DNA from 2 places in the Streptomyces sp. NPDC050388 genome. Region 1 is predicted to be linked to the other one. Evidence: riboswitches for the same ligand, from Rfam matches in the RefSeq annotation. Region 1 holds a riboswitch; the other holds the start of a gene.
What was found. Region 1 has a riboswitch for cyclic di-AMP ahead of AB0I73_RS26445 (transglycosylase family protein). Riboswitches for the same ligand answer to the same signal wherever they lie in the genome.
Positions count from the first base shown of each region.

Region 2: another riboswitch for cyclic di-AMP. It lies ahead of AB0I73_RS05440 (transglycosylase SLT domain-containing protein); the one in region 1 lies ahead of AB0I73_RS26445 (transglycosylase family protein).

Region 1 covers NZ_JBFAKH010000051.1:39,880-47,116, forward strand. Annotated here, with positions in the region: gene AB0I73_RS26420 (NAD(P)/FAD-dependent oxidoreductase) at 1-601, opposite strand, end outside; gene AB0I73_RS26425 (Ppx/GppA phosphatase family protein) at 1,023-1,982, opposite strand; gene AB0I73_RS26430 (DUF501 domain-containing protein) at 1,979-2,530, opposite strand; gene AB0I73_RS26435 (septum formation initiator family protein) at 2,679-3,155, opposite strand; gene eno (phosphopyruvate hydratase) at 3,254-4,537, opposite strand; gene AB0I73_RS26445 (transglycosylase family protein) at 4,893-5,627, opposite strand; cyclic di-AMP (ydaO/yuaA leader) riboswitch at 5,632-5,799, opposite strand; gene AB0I73_RS26450 (transglycosylase family protein) at 6,005-7,000, opposite strand.
Region 2 covers NZ_JBFAKH010000006.1:156,437-163,673, forward strand. Annotated here, with positions in the region: gene AB0I73_RS05425 (glycosyltransferase) at 1-943, opposite strand, end outside; gene AB0I73_RS05430 (GNAT family N-acetyltransferase) at 1,011-2,084, opposite strand; gene AB0I73_RS05435 (HAD family hydrolase) at 2,428-3,303, shown strand; gene AB0I73_RS05440 (transglycosylase SLT domain-containing protein) at 3,342-3,833, opposite strand; cyclic di-AMP (ydaO/yuaA leader) riboswitch at 3,846-4,009, opposite strand; gene AB0I73_RS05445 (polyprenyl synthetase family protein) at 4,640-5,650, shown strand; gene AB0I73_RS05450 (DUF2092 domain-containing protein) at 5,888-7,120, shown strand; gene AB0I73_RS05455 (amidase) at 7,199-7,237, opposite strand, start outside.

The sequences.
Region 1 (7,237 bases):
CCTCACGGGACACGTTCTTGTAGTACTTGGCCGCGTCCCGGGCCAGGTCCTCGACCTCACCGATGGTCTCCGCGCCCGCGAAGCCGCCGCCGACGAAGACGAAGGTGAGCGCCTTGCGGCGGATCTCCTCGTCCGTGGTGGAGTCGGCCTTGTCGAGCTGCTCGAGGACGTGGTTGCGCAGGCCGATGGCCTCCTCGATGCCCTTCATGCCGATGCCCTGCTCGGCGAGGCCGGGGATCGGGAAGGTGCGGGAGACCGCGCCGAGCGCGATCACCAGGTAGTCGAAGGGCAGTTCGTAGGCCTCGCCGACCAGCGGCGCGACCGTGGCGACCTTGCGGTCCTGGTCGATGGTGGTGACCCGGCCGGTGAGGACCTCCGCCTTGGGGAGCACGCGTCGCAGGGGGACGACGACGTGCCGCGGGGAGATGTTGCCGGCGGCGGCTTCGGGCAGGAAGGGCTGGTAGGTCATGTACGACCGCGGGTCGACGACGGTGACGGTCGCCTCGCCGTAACGCATCTTCTTCTGGATGCGCCGAGCTGCGTACAGGCCTACGTACCCACCGCCTACTACGAGGATCCTGGGACGCTCCGTGGTGCTCATGCCATCGAGTATCCACCCGCCCTCGGGGGTGGGCTCGTGCGCCCCTTCACAAGCTCGACCAGTGCCTGTGTTACACTTCCCGACTTTTGTGATCAAGCCCATGCCGGGAAACGGGAACGAGTACTCGATGTGACCCGTTGTCAATACCTCGTGAGCTGCCCCTCTTCGGTTTTTGGGGCACCATGAGGCCGCGGACAGGGCTTCTGCGGCAACCGGTTCGGGGGCACTCGTCCACACCTTCTGAACGTGTTCAAAGGGGGTTTGGGGGCCCGAAAGGGTCAACCGGGCCCTCTTCTTCGGCCCGTCGGGGCCGATTCCTTGTGAAGAACTTCACGAACTTTCCCGCCGACACCCGCCGGAAGGGGCCGATCGGCCCCTTCCGATCACCGCTCAACCGGTGTCCGCACTGCTCAGCAGAGTGCTACTCGCCGGCGGCGACGGACCACGCGATGCCGTCGAGGATGTCGTGCTCGCTGACCACGACCTCCTTCGCGTCGATCCGTTCCATGATCGAGAGGAGGACGAGAGCGCCCGCGCCGATCACGTCGACACGGCCCGGGTGCATGGACGGGACCGCCGCGCGCTCGGCGTGGGTGGCACGCAGCAGCCACTCGGTGATCTCGCGGACGCGCTCCCGGGATACCCGGGAGTGATGGATGGCCGCCGAGTCGTACGCGGGAAGCTCCTGGGCGATCGCCGACACCGTCGTGACCGATCCGGCCAGGCCGACCAGGGTACGCGCCTCGCGCAGCGGGACCGTCTCCTCGGCCCGGTCGAGGGCGGCCTCGACGTCGGCGCGCATCGCCGCGATCTGCCGCTCGGTCGGCGGGTCCGCCACCGCCCCGTCCCGCACCAGGTGCCGCTCGGTCATCCGCACACAGCCCACGTCGACGGACCGGGCCCCGCGCACGCGGTCGTCGCCGACGACGAACTCGGTGGAGCCGCCGCCGATGTCCACGACCAGGAACGGGCGGCGCAGGTCCGCACGCCCCGTCAGTTCCTTGGTGGCGCCGGTGAAGGAGAACTCGGCCTCCTGGTCGCCGGAGATGACCTCGGGCTCCACCCCCAGGATGTCCAGCACCCCGCGCACGAACACGTCCCGGTTCTCGGCGTCGCGCGAGGCGGAGGTGGCCACGAAGCGCAGACGCTTCGCGCCGTGCTTCTCGATGATCCCCGCGTACTCGCGGCAGGCGGCGAACGTCCGCTCCAGCGCCTCGGGGGCGAGCCGGCCCGTGCGGTCGACGTCCTGGCCGAGCCGGACGATCGTCATGCGCCGGTCCAGGTCGGTCAGTTCACCGGTCGCCGGGTCGGCGTCGGCGACCAGGAGCCGGATGGAGTTCGTACCGCAGTCGACGGCGGCCACCCGGGACCCCGCGCTCACTGAGCGTCCTCCTTCGGGTCGGCCGGCGCGTCGCCGGGCAGGGTCACGCAGGGGCCCTTGCGCCACCACTCCGGCAGCATCGCGAGCGCCTCGTCGCCCAGCGGGTTGACGCCGGGGCCGGCGGCCAGCGAGTGGGCGACCAGGACGTGCAGGCACTTCACCCGGTCCGGCATCCCGCCGGCGCTCGGGAAGTCCTTCAGTTCCTCGATCTCGTCACGGCGCCGGATGTAGTCCTCGTGCGCCGCGCGGTAGGCGGCCGCCAGCTCCGGGTCCGCCGCCAGCCGCTCCGTCATCTCCTTCATCACGCCGTTCGCCTCCAGCGTGCCGATCGCGGAGTTCGCCTTCGGGCACGTCAGGTAGTACAGCGTCGGGAAGGGGGCGCCGTCGGGCAGCCTCGGCGCGGTCTCGACGACGTCGGGCTGTCCGCAGGGACAGCGGTGCGCGATGGCGCGCAGCCCGCGCGGGGGCCGCCCGAGCTGCTGCTTGAAGGCCTCGACGTCCGCGTCGGTCGGCTCGGTGCGCGGGGTCGGGGGCGGGAGGGTGTCCATACGTGTCTTCCTGCGGGTCTCTGTGCGGGGCGTGCGGCCCTTCCGGGCTCCTGAAGGGCTTCGGGGCCCGGGGGGGCTCCGGAAAAGGCTCCGGGAGGTGGTGCGGTCCGGAACGACGGCTGAGGGTAATAAGGCTAAACCCGGGGGCTCACCGCGCGGCGGCGTCGGACTTGTCGACCCCGTCCCAGACGTTCGCGTACCAGGGGCGGTCGGCCGCCCCGAGGTCGGTGCGCGACTTCTCGGCCGTGCCCGGGTCGATCACGATGTAGCCGGTCTCGCCGGGCATGACGTAGTGCAGCCGCTCGCGGGCCCGCTGCTCGGCGTAGGCATCGTCCTGCCAGCGCGCCTTGAGGTCGCGCAGCTGCTCGACCCGTCGGCGGGCCTCGTCCTGCTCCTGCTGGAGGTCGGCGATCTCGGCGCGCTGGGACACGTACTGCCGCATGGGGTAGGCCAGCGCCACGATCAGCGAGCAGACCACCAGGGCGAGCAGCGCGGCCCGGCCGGTCAGCCGGGAACGGCGGGCCTGGCGTCTGGTCTGCGAGCGGTAGACCCGGGCCGCGGTCTGCTCACCGATCAGCCGGATCCTGGTCGCGGTGGAGAAGCGGTCCCGGTCCTTCACGGCCATGTCCCCGTCTCCCGTTCACATTTCATACGCGCGTACGTCCCCGGACACGGTACGGGACCGTGTCCGGGGACGTACGGACGACTGGCGGAGCCGCGTCGTCAGGCGTTGCGGAACCGCGGGAAGGCGCTGCGGCCCGCGTACACCGCGGCGTCGTCGAGGATCTCCTCGATGCGCAGCAGCTGGTTGTACTTGGCCACGCGCTCGGAGCGGGCCGGGGCGCCGGTCTTGATCTGGCCGCAGTTGGTGGCGACGGCCAGGTCGGCGATGGTGACGTCCTCGGTCTCGCCGGAGCGGTGCGACATCATGCACTTGAAGCCGCTGCGCTGGGCCAGCTCGACGGCGTCCAGGGTCTCGGTCAGCGAGCCGATCTGGTTCACCTTCACCAGCAGCGCGTTGGCGGCGCCGTCCTCGATGCCGCGGGCCAGGCGCTCCGGGTTGGTGACGAACAGGTCGTCGCCGACGATCTGGACCTTGTCGCCGAGCTTGTCGGTGAGGGCCTTCCAGCCGGCCCAGTCGTCCTCGAACAGCGGGTCCTCGATGGAGACGAGCGGGTAGTCCGCGACGAGCCCCTCGTAGTACTCCGTCATCTCGGCGGCGGAGCGCTCCTTGCCCTCGAAGAGGTACACGCCGTTCTTGTAGAACTCGGAGGCGGCGACGTCGAGCGCGAGGGCGATCTGCTCGCCCGGGGCGTAACCGGCTTCCTTGATGGCCTCGAGGATGAGGTCGAGGGCCTCGCGGTTGGAGCCGAGGTTCGGGGCGAAGCCGCCCTCGTCACCGAGGCCGGTGGACAGGCCGCGGTTCTTCAGCACCTTCTTCAGGGTGTGGTAGACCTCGGTGCCCCAGCGCAGGGCCTCGGAGAAGGACTCCGCGCCGATCGGGGCGATCATGAACTCCTGGATGTCCACATTGGAGTCCGCGTGCGAGCCGCCGTTGAGGATGTTCATCATCGGCACCGGCAGCAGGTGCGCGTTGGGTCCGCCCAGGTAGCGGAAGAGGGGCAGGTCGCTGGCCTCGGAGGCGGCGTGGGCGACGGCCAGGGAGACACCGAGGATGGCGTTGGCGCCGAGGGAGCCCTTGTTGTCGGTGGCGTCCAGGTCGAACATCGCCTGGTCGATCAGGCGCTGCTCGGTGGCGTCGTAGCCGACGAGCTCCGGGCCGATCTGCTCGATGACGGCCAGGACGGCCTTCTCCACTCCCTTGCCCTGGTAACGGTCGGGGTCGCCGTCACGGAGTTCGATGGCCTCGAAGGCGCCGGTGGAGGCGCCGGACGGGACGGCGGCACGACCCGTGCTGCCGTCGTCGAGGCCGACCTCGACCTCGACGGTGGGGTTGCCTCGGGAGTCCAGGATTTCCCGGGCTACGACGACGTCGATGGACGGCACGAGCATCTCCTTCATGGATGTGACGCGGATCAGCCGGGCCGCGGGGGCCCTGCGGGACGAGCCTATCCGGCTCCGGGCGATCGGCCATCCGGTCGGCCGCCCCTCGGACGGAACCGAGAGTAAATTGTTTCCGAACGGAACAAAGACGGGCCCGGAAACCGGGACCACCCTCGCACCCTCCGGTGGGCACCGAGCACCGGACACCGGAAAGGTCCCCCATGTACGGAAAAGCCCCGCCCCGGTGCGTACGGGGAACACGCACCGGGGCGGGGAGCCCCCGCGGGGACGGGGGAGGCCCCGTGGGGACGGGGAGGGAACTCCGTGGGGACGGAGCCCTGAGCCTGCGGCCGCCGCCTTACTTCAGGTGCAGCTGCTGGCCCGGGTAGATGAGGTCGGCGTCCTCGACGATGTCGTCGTTCAGCTCGAACAGCTTGTTCCAGCCGCCCTTGACGCCGTGCTCCTCGGCGATCGAGCTGAGGGTGTCGCCCTTGACGACCTTGTACTCGCCGTCGCCCTTCTCGACCTTCTCGCCGGTCGGGGTGGTGACGGTCTTCTTCTCGGCGACCGGACGCTCGTCGGAGCGGGAGGCCTTCTGCTCGGTGGAGCGCTCGGGGGCGGAGCCGGTGCTCTGCTCCTGGGTGTTCTGCTTCTGGGTGCTCTGCGAGGAACCGTTGTTCTGGTTCCCGGTGCTCTGACCGGCGCCGCCACCGGTGTAGGCGGCGTTGGACAGGCCCTTGCCGCAGACCGGCCAGGCGCCCTTGCCCTGACCCGCGAGGACCTTCTCGGCTATCTCGATCTGCTGGGCCTTGCTGGCCCGGTCGGCGGTGGCGGCGTACTGCGTGCCGCCGTAGCCGGCCCAGGTGGAGGCGGAGAACTGCAGACCGCCGTAGTAGCCGTTGCCGGTGTTGATGGACCAGTTGCCGCCGGACTCGCACTGGGCGACGGTGTCCCACTCGGAGGCGGTGGCGGCGGAAGCGTTGCCGGCCGCCATCAGCGGGGCGGCGACGGCGGCACCGGTGACGCCTGCGACGGCGATGACCCGGGTGGCCTTGGACGGACGACGGTGCTTGCCCTTGCCGGAAAACAGCATGGAAGGATCCCCTCACCGACGCCTACGAGGTGAGCTGTCGGGTTCGGGCCGGTTGAGTTGCCCGGCCGCGTCCCTCACGGGACGCGGCTTCACCCCTAGCCGATCCGGCGTCAATCACCGGATGCGGCGCCTACCTTGGTTCCCCCGCTCCTGCCTACGGCGCATGACGCGACGACTGTTCCCGTGCTGCCACTGGCAGGATTCGGCGTGGCGGCAGCCGGGGCCCGCGGTGGCGAGCGGTCCTGACGGTAGACACGCGCGCTGCGGATAATCAAAGACGATCAGGGCTTCTGAGACCTATCTCTCATCGCCTTTATAACGGACATTCAGCGCGAAACGTGACCTCAACTGCCGCCACCGCCGCACCTTTTCGAATGTCAGCCTTCGTCCGATCCGAACCCGAACGCAAGCGTCTGACCGGGAAGGATGAGACCGGAACCCGCCGCCCCCGCACCCTCGCCGCCCCCGCTGTACTGGGCGAGCCACCCGCCGCCGAGCGCAAGGGAGTCGGCGGCGGCCGAGGAGCCGCCTCCGGTGCCCGCGGGGGCCCTGTCGGCCGGGGACGAGACGTCGAGGCCGCGCGAGAAGCCGAGACCGCCGCGCGAGGCGTGCCGGCCGGAGGCTCCGGACTCGCGGTCCTCGCGCACCTCCTCCTCGGCGCTGGCGCCGCGGTGGCGGCCGGTGGGGGCCTCAATCGCGGACGCGTCCGAAGAACCCGCCTTCTGCCCCGACTTGCCCGAGTCGCCCCCCTCGGCGGAGGCCGAGGCGGAGGGAGAAGCGGAAGCGGAGGGAGAGGTGCCGGACTCGGCGTCCGAACCGCCGGACTTGGACGCTTCACCCGCCTTTTCCCCCTTATCACCCTCAGCACCCTTACTGCCCTTGTTGTCCGATGAGGCGTCGGAGGACTGCGAGGGCGACGGAGTGGCGGAGCTTCCGGTGCCGGACGAGTCGTACGACGAGCCGCCGTCCGCGCCGGTGTCCGCACCGGCCTTGCCCGAGTCGGCGTTCAGACCCGACAGCAGGCCGCAGGCCCGCCACGCGCCGACCCCCTGGTCGGCGAGGATCTTCTCGGCCACGGCTATCTGCTGGCCGCGGCTGGCCTGGTCGGCGCTGGACGCGTAGTCGAGGCCGCCGTACTTCTCCCAGTCCGCCTGGGTCAACTGCAGGCCGCCGTAGTAGCCGTTGCCGGAGTTCTGGCTCCATGAGCCACCGGACTCGCACTCCGCGACCCGGTTCCAGGTCGAGCCCTCGGCCGCACTGGCACCGCCGGCCCCGAGAAGCGGAATCGCGATGGCTGAGCCGGTCACTCCGGCAGCGACGACGAGAGCCGGAGCCTGGCGGGGGCGACGGTGACGACCGTTCCCGGAGAGCATGCGGAGACCTTTCGCAGGAAAACAGTTACCCGCACGGCGAGTCGAACTGCGCAGCTGTGCAACCGAGGCACCGTGCTTGATGGGTGAACGTAGCCGCAGACAATCACTTGTCACAAGTTCATGCCGCGCAGATCACACGAAGATCACAGAGCTGACCGGGCGTCATGTCCGCGCCGCTCCACCGACGATGCGACGGACCGTGCCCGAAGGGGTCCCGACCGTCACTTCGGAGGCGTA
Region 2 (7,237 bases), on a different contig from region 1:
CGAGGACCCGGACGAACCCGTAGAGGTCGTCGCCGCCCCGGGCTGGTGTTCCGGCCCCGGTGGCCGGGTCGAAACCGCCGACCCCGCGCAGCGCCTCCGCACGGAACGCCATGTTCGCGCCGGAGCCGAACCGGCCCGCGGTGAAGGGGAACAGCGGCTCGTCGCGGGGTGGCTCCTTCGGGTCGTACGTCGTCGGGGTGAACCCCTTCGCGAAACCGCCGTGGCTCTCCAGCAGGACCTGGGCCGGGGTGCGGAGCCGGGCGGGCAGGATCAGACCGGTGGCGCAGCCGAGCCCGGGGTCGGCGGCGAAGGGCGCGGTCAGCTCGGTGAGCCAGCAGGGGTCGGCGACGACGTCGTCGTCGGTGAACGCGATCACCTCGCCGCGGGCGGCGGCGAGCCCGGTGTTGTGCGCGGTCGCGAGCCCGGGGACCGGCTCGCACACGTACCGCACGCGCTCCCCGTACTTCCGCTCCACCAGGTCACGCGTCTCGTCCGACACGGGCGCGTTGTCGACGACGACGACCTCGAAGCCCGGATGGTCCTGCGCGAGGATCGAGTCGAGCGCGCGGGCAAGCTGTCCGGCCCGCTCCCGGGTGGCCACGACGACCGAGGTGTGGGGCGGCGGCGGTCCGGCGGCCACGGAGCTCTCCGCGCCCTGCCCCTGTCCTCGCCCCTCCGCCGGCTCCTGCCCGTGCGCCCGCCGTGCGAGCGCCGCCAGGACCGTTGCCGGATCGGCCCCCTCCGGCACCCGTCCCAGCAGCGTGCCCACCGGCCGGCCGGCCCGCCTGACCAGTACGAACACCTCTCCGTGCGTCACCGGTGGGCTGCCCGGGCCGGGTCTGAGGGCGGTCCCCTCACCGTTCAGGTCCAGTTCGGCGACCTGAACCGCTCCGATGTCCAGGAACCGCCGTATCTCCTCCTGCGTACGTGCCGTGCGGGCCACGAGCCCTCCCCCTCCTCATGAACGGTCCTCATGAACGGTCCTCGCGAACTGTCCTTACGAACGGCCCTCATGACCGGCGCAGCCGCCCCGCCCCCTTCAGCGCCCGCGACGCCAGCGACGCGAGACGAGGGTGGGCGCGGACGAAGCCGTGCGCACGGCGTACGGGCTCGCGGCGCAGCAGGTGCAGCGCGGCGCCCAGGCCCGGACGCATCACCTCTCCTTCGTAGACGGCGAGTTCGCCCGTCTTCAGCGAGTCCTTGTACTCGGCCGGGCCGCGCCCCATGTCGAGCAGGCCGATGCCCTCGCCGGCCGCAGCCTCCGCCATGCGCAGATGCAGCACGAGCCCCGGCGAGTACTTCGCGAACTCCACGTCGTACGCAGGGAACCAGCAGGCCAGGACCGAGGCCGAGCGCAGGCCGAAGTGCGCGGCGACGGGGCGGTCCCCGGCGTACAGGACGGACAGCGTGCCCGTGCACTCCGGTGCCCGGGTCTCGGCCAGGCGGCCCACGAGCCGCGTGATCCACTCCTGCGCGAACCGGTCGCGCCGCCCGGTCCTGCGGTACTGGGCCGACTTCCACTCGATGAGAGCGCGCAGGGCGGCCGGTTCGCGTTCGTCGAAGACGAACCGCACCGGTCCGGCCGCCTGGCGGCCGAGCCTGCGCTCCTTGGCCAGTGTGGTCTTCAGGAACTTCGGCGACTGGGTGCGCAGTACGGACTCGTAGGTCTCGTAGCCCTTCTCCACGTCGATGACATAGGTGGCGTGCTCTTCGGCCGCGTGCGGGACGAACAGGGCCTGGCCCGCCTCCAGGTTGTCGAAGGCGAAGCTCGACACCGAGCAGGCGCGCAGCAGTTCACCGGTCTCCGGGGTGAGGCCCGGACGCAGGACGGCGCCCTGGCAGTCCGACACCCCGAGTCCGATCGCCCGGCCCTGCCCCAGCGCGCCCCGCTCGTAAGGCAGGAAGCCGGCCGGTTCGGCGGACGTCCCCTCGTACAGGACCGCCACCCGGGCCTGCGGCCGCACCCGGGACACGGCGGTGGCGAACTCCGGTTCCATGAAAGGGCTGCGTGGTGCGTCCGTCGCGGCGCGCAGCTCACGCCAGCGTTCCCGCTCCCCCTCGCCGAGCTCCTCGAGCCTCAGCACACGTGTGCGTCCACTGCTCACCTGACCCCCCGATCAAGTCCCCCCTGGACTCTTGGAAGGTACCGTTCGGGACCACCAGGACGGTAGGTAGCGGACCATGTTGTTGCCAAGTGGTGCAGAGGCCTTTAACAGGTCCGTACCCGGTGATGACGGAAGCGGCCGGGCGCGCGGTCGTGGCGGGCCGGGCGCGCGGTCGTGGGGGAGCGGTCGCGCGGTCGTGGGGGAGCGGTCGCGCGGCGACGGCCCGGTGGTGGGGCGCGAAGGATAAGGGGTGCGGGCGTACGGACGGAGACGTTCCGGGCGGGGGTGAGTCGGGTGGGCGTGGTGTCCGTATTCTCTGATCATGGCCGCACCCACCGATTGTTCACTCATCGCCACCGACCTGGACGGGACGCTGCTGCGCGGCGACGACTCTCTCTCCGACCGGTCTCTCGCCGCACTGGCACTGGCGACGCGGGCCGGTGCCCGGCATCTCGTGGTGACGGGCCGCCCGGCGCCCGGAGTGCGGCCGCTCCTGGACAGGCTGGGGAGCACGGAGCTCGCGGTGTGCGGACAGGGCGCGCAGGTGTACGACGCCGGCGCGAACCGGCTGCTCCACTCCGTCACGCTGGACCGGGAACTGGCGGAGACCGCGCTCGGCAAGATCGAGGCCGAGGTGGGGGAGGTGTACGCCGCGGTCGACCAGGACGGGATCGACGGACTCACCCTGATCGAGCCGGGCTATCGGATGCCGCACCCGACGCTGCCCGCCGTGCGGATCGGGCGACGGGACGATCTGTGGGTCCTGCCGATCACCAAGGTGCTGTTGCGTCACCCCTTCCTGAGTGACGACGAGTTGGCGGCGACGGCGCGTTCGGTGGTCGGTTCGCTGGCCACGGTCACCATGTCGGGACCGGGCACCGTGGAGCTCCAGCCGTGCGGTGTCACCAAGGCGACGGGGCTGGCACTGGCCGCCGAGCACCTGGGGCTGAGCCGGGAACGGACCGTCGCCTTCGGCGACATGCCCAATGACATCCCGATGTTCCACTGGGCGGCCCACGGCGTCGCCATGGCCAACGCGCATCCCGAGCTGAAGGCGGTGGCCGACGAGATCACCACGACGAACGAGGACGACGGCGTGGCCGTCGTCCTCGAGCGGTTGTTCGGCGGAGCGGACGGGGCGGGGCGGGACGGCACGCGCCCCGACACGTGCCGTCCCGGCCTCAGCCCCGAGGGGTGAACCCGTGGGCCGGGTGTGCCCCGGTGCGCCCGGACGTCTCAGTAGGCGCCGAAGACGTTGTCGATCGAGCCGTAGCGGTCCGCCGCGTAGTTGCAGGCCGCCGTGATGTTCGCGACCGGGTCGAACGGGTCGAAGGCCGTGCCGGGCACGTGGTACGCCTGGAAGGTCGGGTCGATGACCTGCAGCAGGCCCTTCGACGGGGTGCCGGCGACGGCGTTGGAGTCCCACAGGTTGATGGCCTGCGGGTTGCCGGAGGACTCGCGCATGATGTTGCGGTGGATGGAGTCGTAGCTGCCGGGGATGCCGTGCTGCGCCATGATCGACAGCGACTCGCGGATCCAGCCGTCGAGGTTGTCCGGGTACGCCGTCTCGGTGCCGGCGGTGGCCGGGGCGGACGACACGGGGGTGGCGGGAGCGGCGGAGGCGCTGGTGGCGCCGAACACCGGAAGGGCGATCGCGGCCACGCCGGCGACGGCGAGGGAGCGGACGAGGCGGGTGCGGCCGAAGCGGCGCTGACCGGATGCGGGCATGGCGGGCATGTGTGCGTTCCTCTCCTACGCCTACGAGGTGAGCTGTCGGGTTCGGGCGGGAGAGTGCCCGGCCGCGCCCCTGAGGGCATGGCTTCACCCCGAGCCGTCCCGGTGCGAACCGGTCCGGCGACTTACCTGGGTCCCCCGCTCCTGCCGTGCGTGAGTGAGTTGATCGACGGGTGGCGCGGGCGGCGGCAGGATTCGGCGTCCGCCCGACAGGCCGGGAACGTATGCGAGAGCACATGTCAGGAACAAGTGCGAGCGTCACGTATGACGCCGTTTGATCTTGTCTTGGGCTATTTGGGGTACTTGATCCTTTGCGAGTGTCAACGGTCAACTCGCTTTCAGCGCAAGGGAGGACGCCCGCGCGGTGAGTCGCGAACGTGCCGGGATGTGCGTGACCGACCTCACTGGCCGCATCGTGCGGGAGCATTTGCCGTCAACGGGGATTCGTTTGACAATTGCGGCGAATCGGGCAGCGGGGCGGGCAGGATGGATCGGGTGTCGGGATGTGGCTCGGCGCACGCCCGGCGCGAGGGCGGGAAACGTCCGGAAAGTTGGCAAATGTCCACTGCTGTCAACTGATCGGAAACGATCTGATGGTGATCCGATATCGGAGGGCGCCGTGAGGTGCCGTCCGCGCGTGCTGGGGTGAGTTTGGGGAATGTGGGTGCTGGCGGTGATCGAAACATGACCGGATACGCTGACTCGAGTGATGTCAGCGACCCATCGACAACCAGCGACCCATCGGTAGACGGTGCAAGACGTCTGAGCGCCAGTGGACACCAGCAGACAGGAGACCCCTCGTGACCGTCGTCGGGCCATTCGGGCTGAGCGTGCGGGACCAGGCTCTGGAAGCCGATGTCCGGGCCGGGATGACGGCTGTCGAGGAAGGGCTGCTCGAGGCCACCAAGAGTGAGGTCCCCTTCATCACGGGTGCCGCTCAGCACCTGGTACGGGCCGGCGGCAAGCGGTTCCGGCCGCTGCTCGTGATGCTCGCCGCCCAGTTCGGCGACCCCTACGCGCCCGGCGTCGTGCCGTCCGCCGTGGTCGTGGAGCTGACCCACCTGGCCACGCTGTACCACGACGACGTGATGGACGACGCGGGTGTGCGGCGCGGGGTGCCCAGTGCGAACACCCGCTGGGGCAACTCCGTCGCGGTCCTCACCGGCGACTTCCTCTTCGCGCGCGCCTCGCACATCCTGGCCGACCTCGGGCCGGAGGCCGTACGGGTACAGGCGGAGGCGTTCGAGCGGCTGGTCTCCGGTCAGATCCTGGAGACCGCGGGGCCGCAGGACGGCCGCGACCCGGTCGACCACTACCTGGACGTCCTGGGCGGCAAGACCGGCTCACTGGTCGCCGTCTCGTGCCGGTTCGGCGCCATGATGGCCGGCGCGGACGACCCGGTCGTGGACGTGCTGACCCAGTACGGCGAGCGGCTCGGGATCGCCTTCCAGCTCGCCGACGACGTGCTGGACATCGCCTCCGACTCCCACGAGTCCGGCAAGACCCCGGGCACCGATCTGCGCGAGGGCATTCCGACCCTGCCCGTGCTGCGGCTGCGCGAGCGAGCGGCCCGGCTGGGCCTGCCCGAGGACATCGCGCTGTGCGAGCTGCTGGACTCCGACCTCAGCGACGACGGCCGGCACGCCGAGGCACTGCGACTGCTGCGCGCACACCCCGCGCTGGAGCAGGCCCGCCGGGACACCGTGCGCTATGCGCAGGAGGCGCGCGCGGTGCTGGCCCCGCTGCCGGAGTGCGAATCGAAGACGGCCCTGGTCGAACTGTGCGACGCGGTGGTGCACCGGGCCGGCTGACCCGCCCGCCGCCTCCCCGACCCCTACTGGTCGGGGGAGGAAACACCTCCTCGTGTCATACCGCAGCAGTACACGGAGTTGAGTCCGGGGTCTGACGCTTCCTCTTGCGGTGTTTGGTCAGATGGACCATGACGGACACCACTCCTCACCGATTCGGGTGAGAATGGCGGCTCAGGGTGTGACCGGTGCGAGGAACACGAGACGCGGGCCGCCGCCGACCACGGAGGTAAGGCACACATGGCACCGTACGAATCCGACGACACGACGACCGCGGGGGCGACCCGCGAGCCGGGCGCGGGCCGGCGCAGGGCCGCGCGGTACGTCGTCCCGGTCACGGTGATGGGAGTGGCGGCCGCGACCATCGGGCTCGTCCCCGCGATCGCGAACTCCGGCGACCCGGACCTGCCGGAGATCACCGCCGCGCAGCTCATCGAGAAGATGGCCGAGTCGGACACCGAGCGACTGTCCGGCACCGTGAAGATCACCACCGACCTCGGACTGCCGGACCTCGGCGGCCTGGAGAGCAGCCTGACCTCCGGCGCCCTGGACCGCGGCGAGGGCGGTTCGTCCGCCGACCCGTCCGCCAAGCTCGCCGAGCTGGCCTCCGGTACGCACACCCTGCGCGTCGCGGTCGACGGCCCCGACCGGCAGAAGGTGTCGCTGCTCGAGAACGCCGCCGAGTACAGCCTGATCCACAACGGCAAGGACGTCTGGGGCTACGACAGCGCGTCCAACGAGGTCTACCACGGCACCGTCGACGAGTCCGCCGAGGGCGAGGGCCGGGAGCAGCAGCCCCCGGCCACGCCGAAGGACTTCGCCGAGGAGGCGTTGAAGGCGGTCGACGACACCACGTCCGTCACCGTCGACGGCACCGCGCAGGTGGCCGGCCGCGACGCCTACAAGCTGGTCGTCAAGCCCAAGCAGTCCGGTTCCACGGTCGGTGCGATCAGCATCGCGGTGGACCACCGGACCGGGACGCCGCTGAAGTTCACGCTGACCCCGGCGAGCGGCGGTGCCGCCGTCGTGGATGTCGGCTTCACCAAGGTCAGCTTCGACCGGCCGGCCGCGTCGACCTTCGACTTCACCCCGCCCAAGGGCGCCAAGGTGACCGAGGAGGGCGCCCTGGAGGACGGGAAGAAGGACGGGGAGCCGACCGGCAAGCCGGAGGGCGCCCCGAAGTCCGGGGAGGACCTTTCCAAGGGGCTCGACGGGCTGAAGGTGCTGGGCGAGGGCTGGAACTCCGTCGCCACCTTCGACACCGGCGCCGAGGGGGGTCTGCCCACCGGTTCCGAGGGCGGTGACCTCGGCGGTTTCCTCGGCTCGCTCGGCGACCAGGTGAAGGGCGAGTTCGGCACGGGCACCGTGTTCAGCACCCGCCTGGTCAACGCCCTGTTCACCGAGGACGGCAAGGTCTACGTCGGTGCCGTCACGAAGGACGCGCTGGTGAAGACCGCCAACGAGGCGAAGTAACGGGGAAGCAAGGGGAGGGGAAGCGGGTCCCGGGGCGGCGACACACATCCGTGCGTGGTCCGGCCCGGAAGCCGAGCATCACACGATCGGGTCAACCCTCTTTCGGGTAAGCCCCCG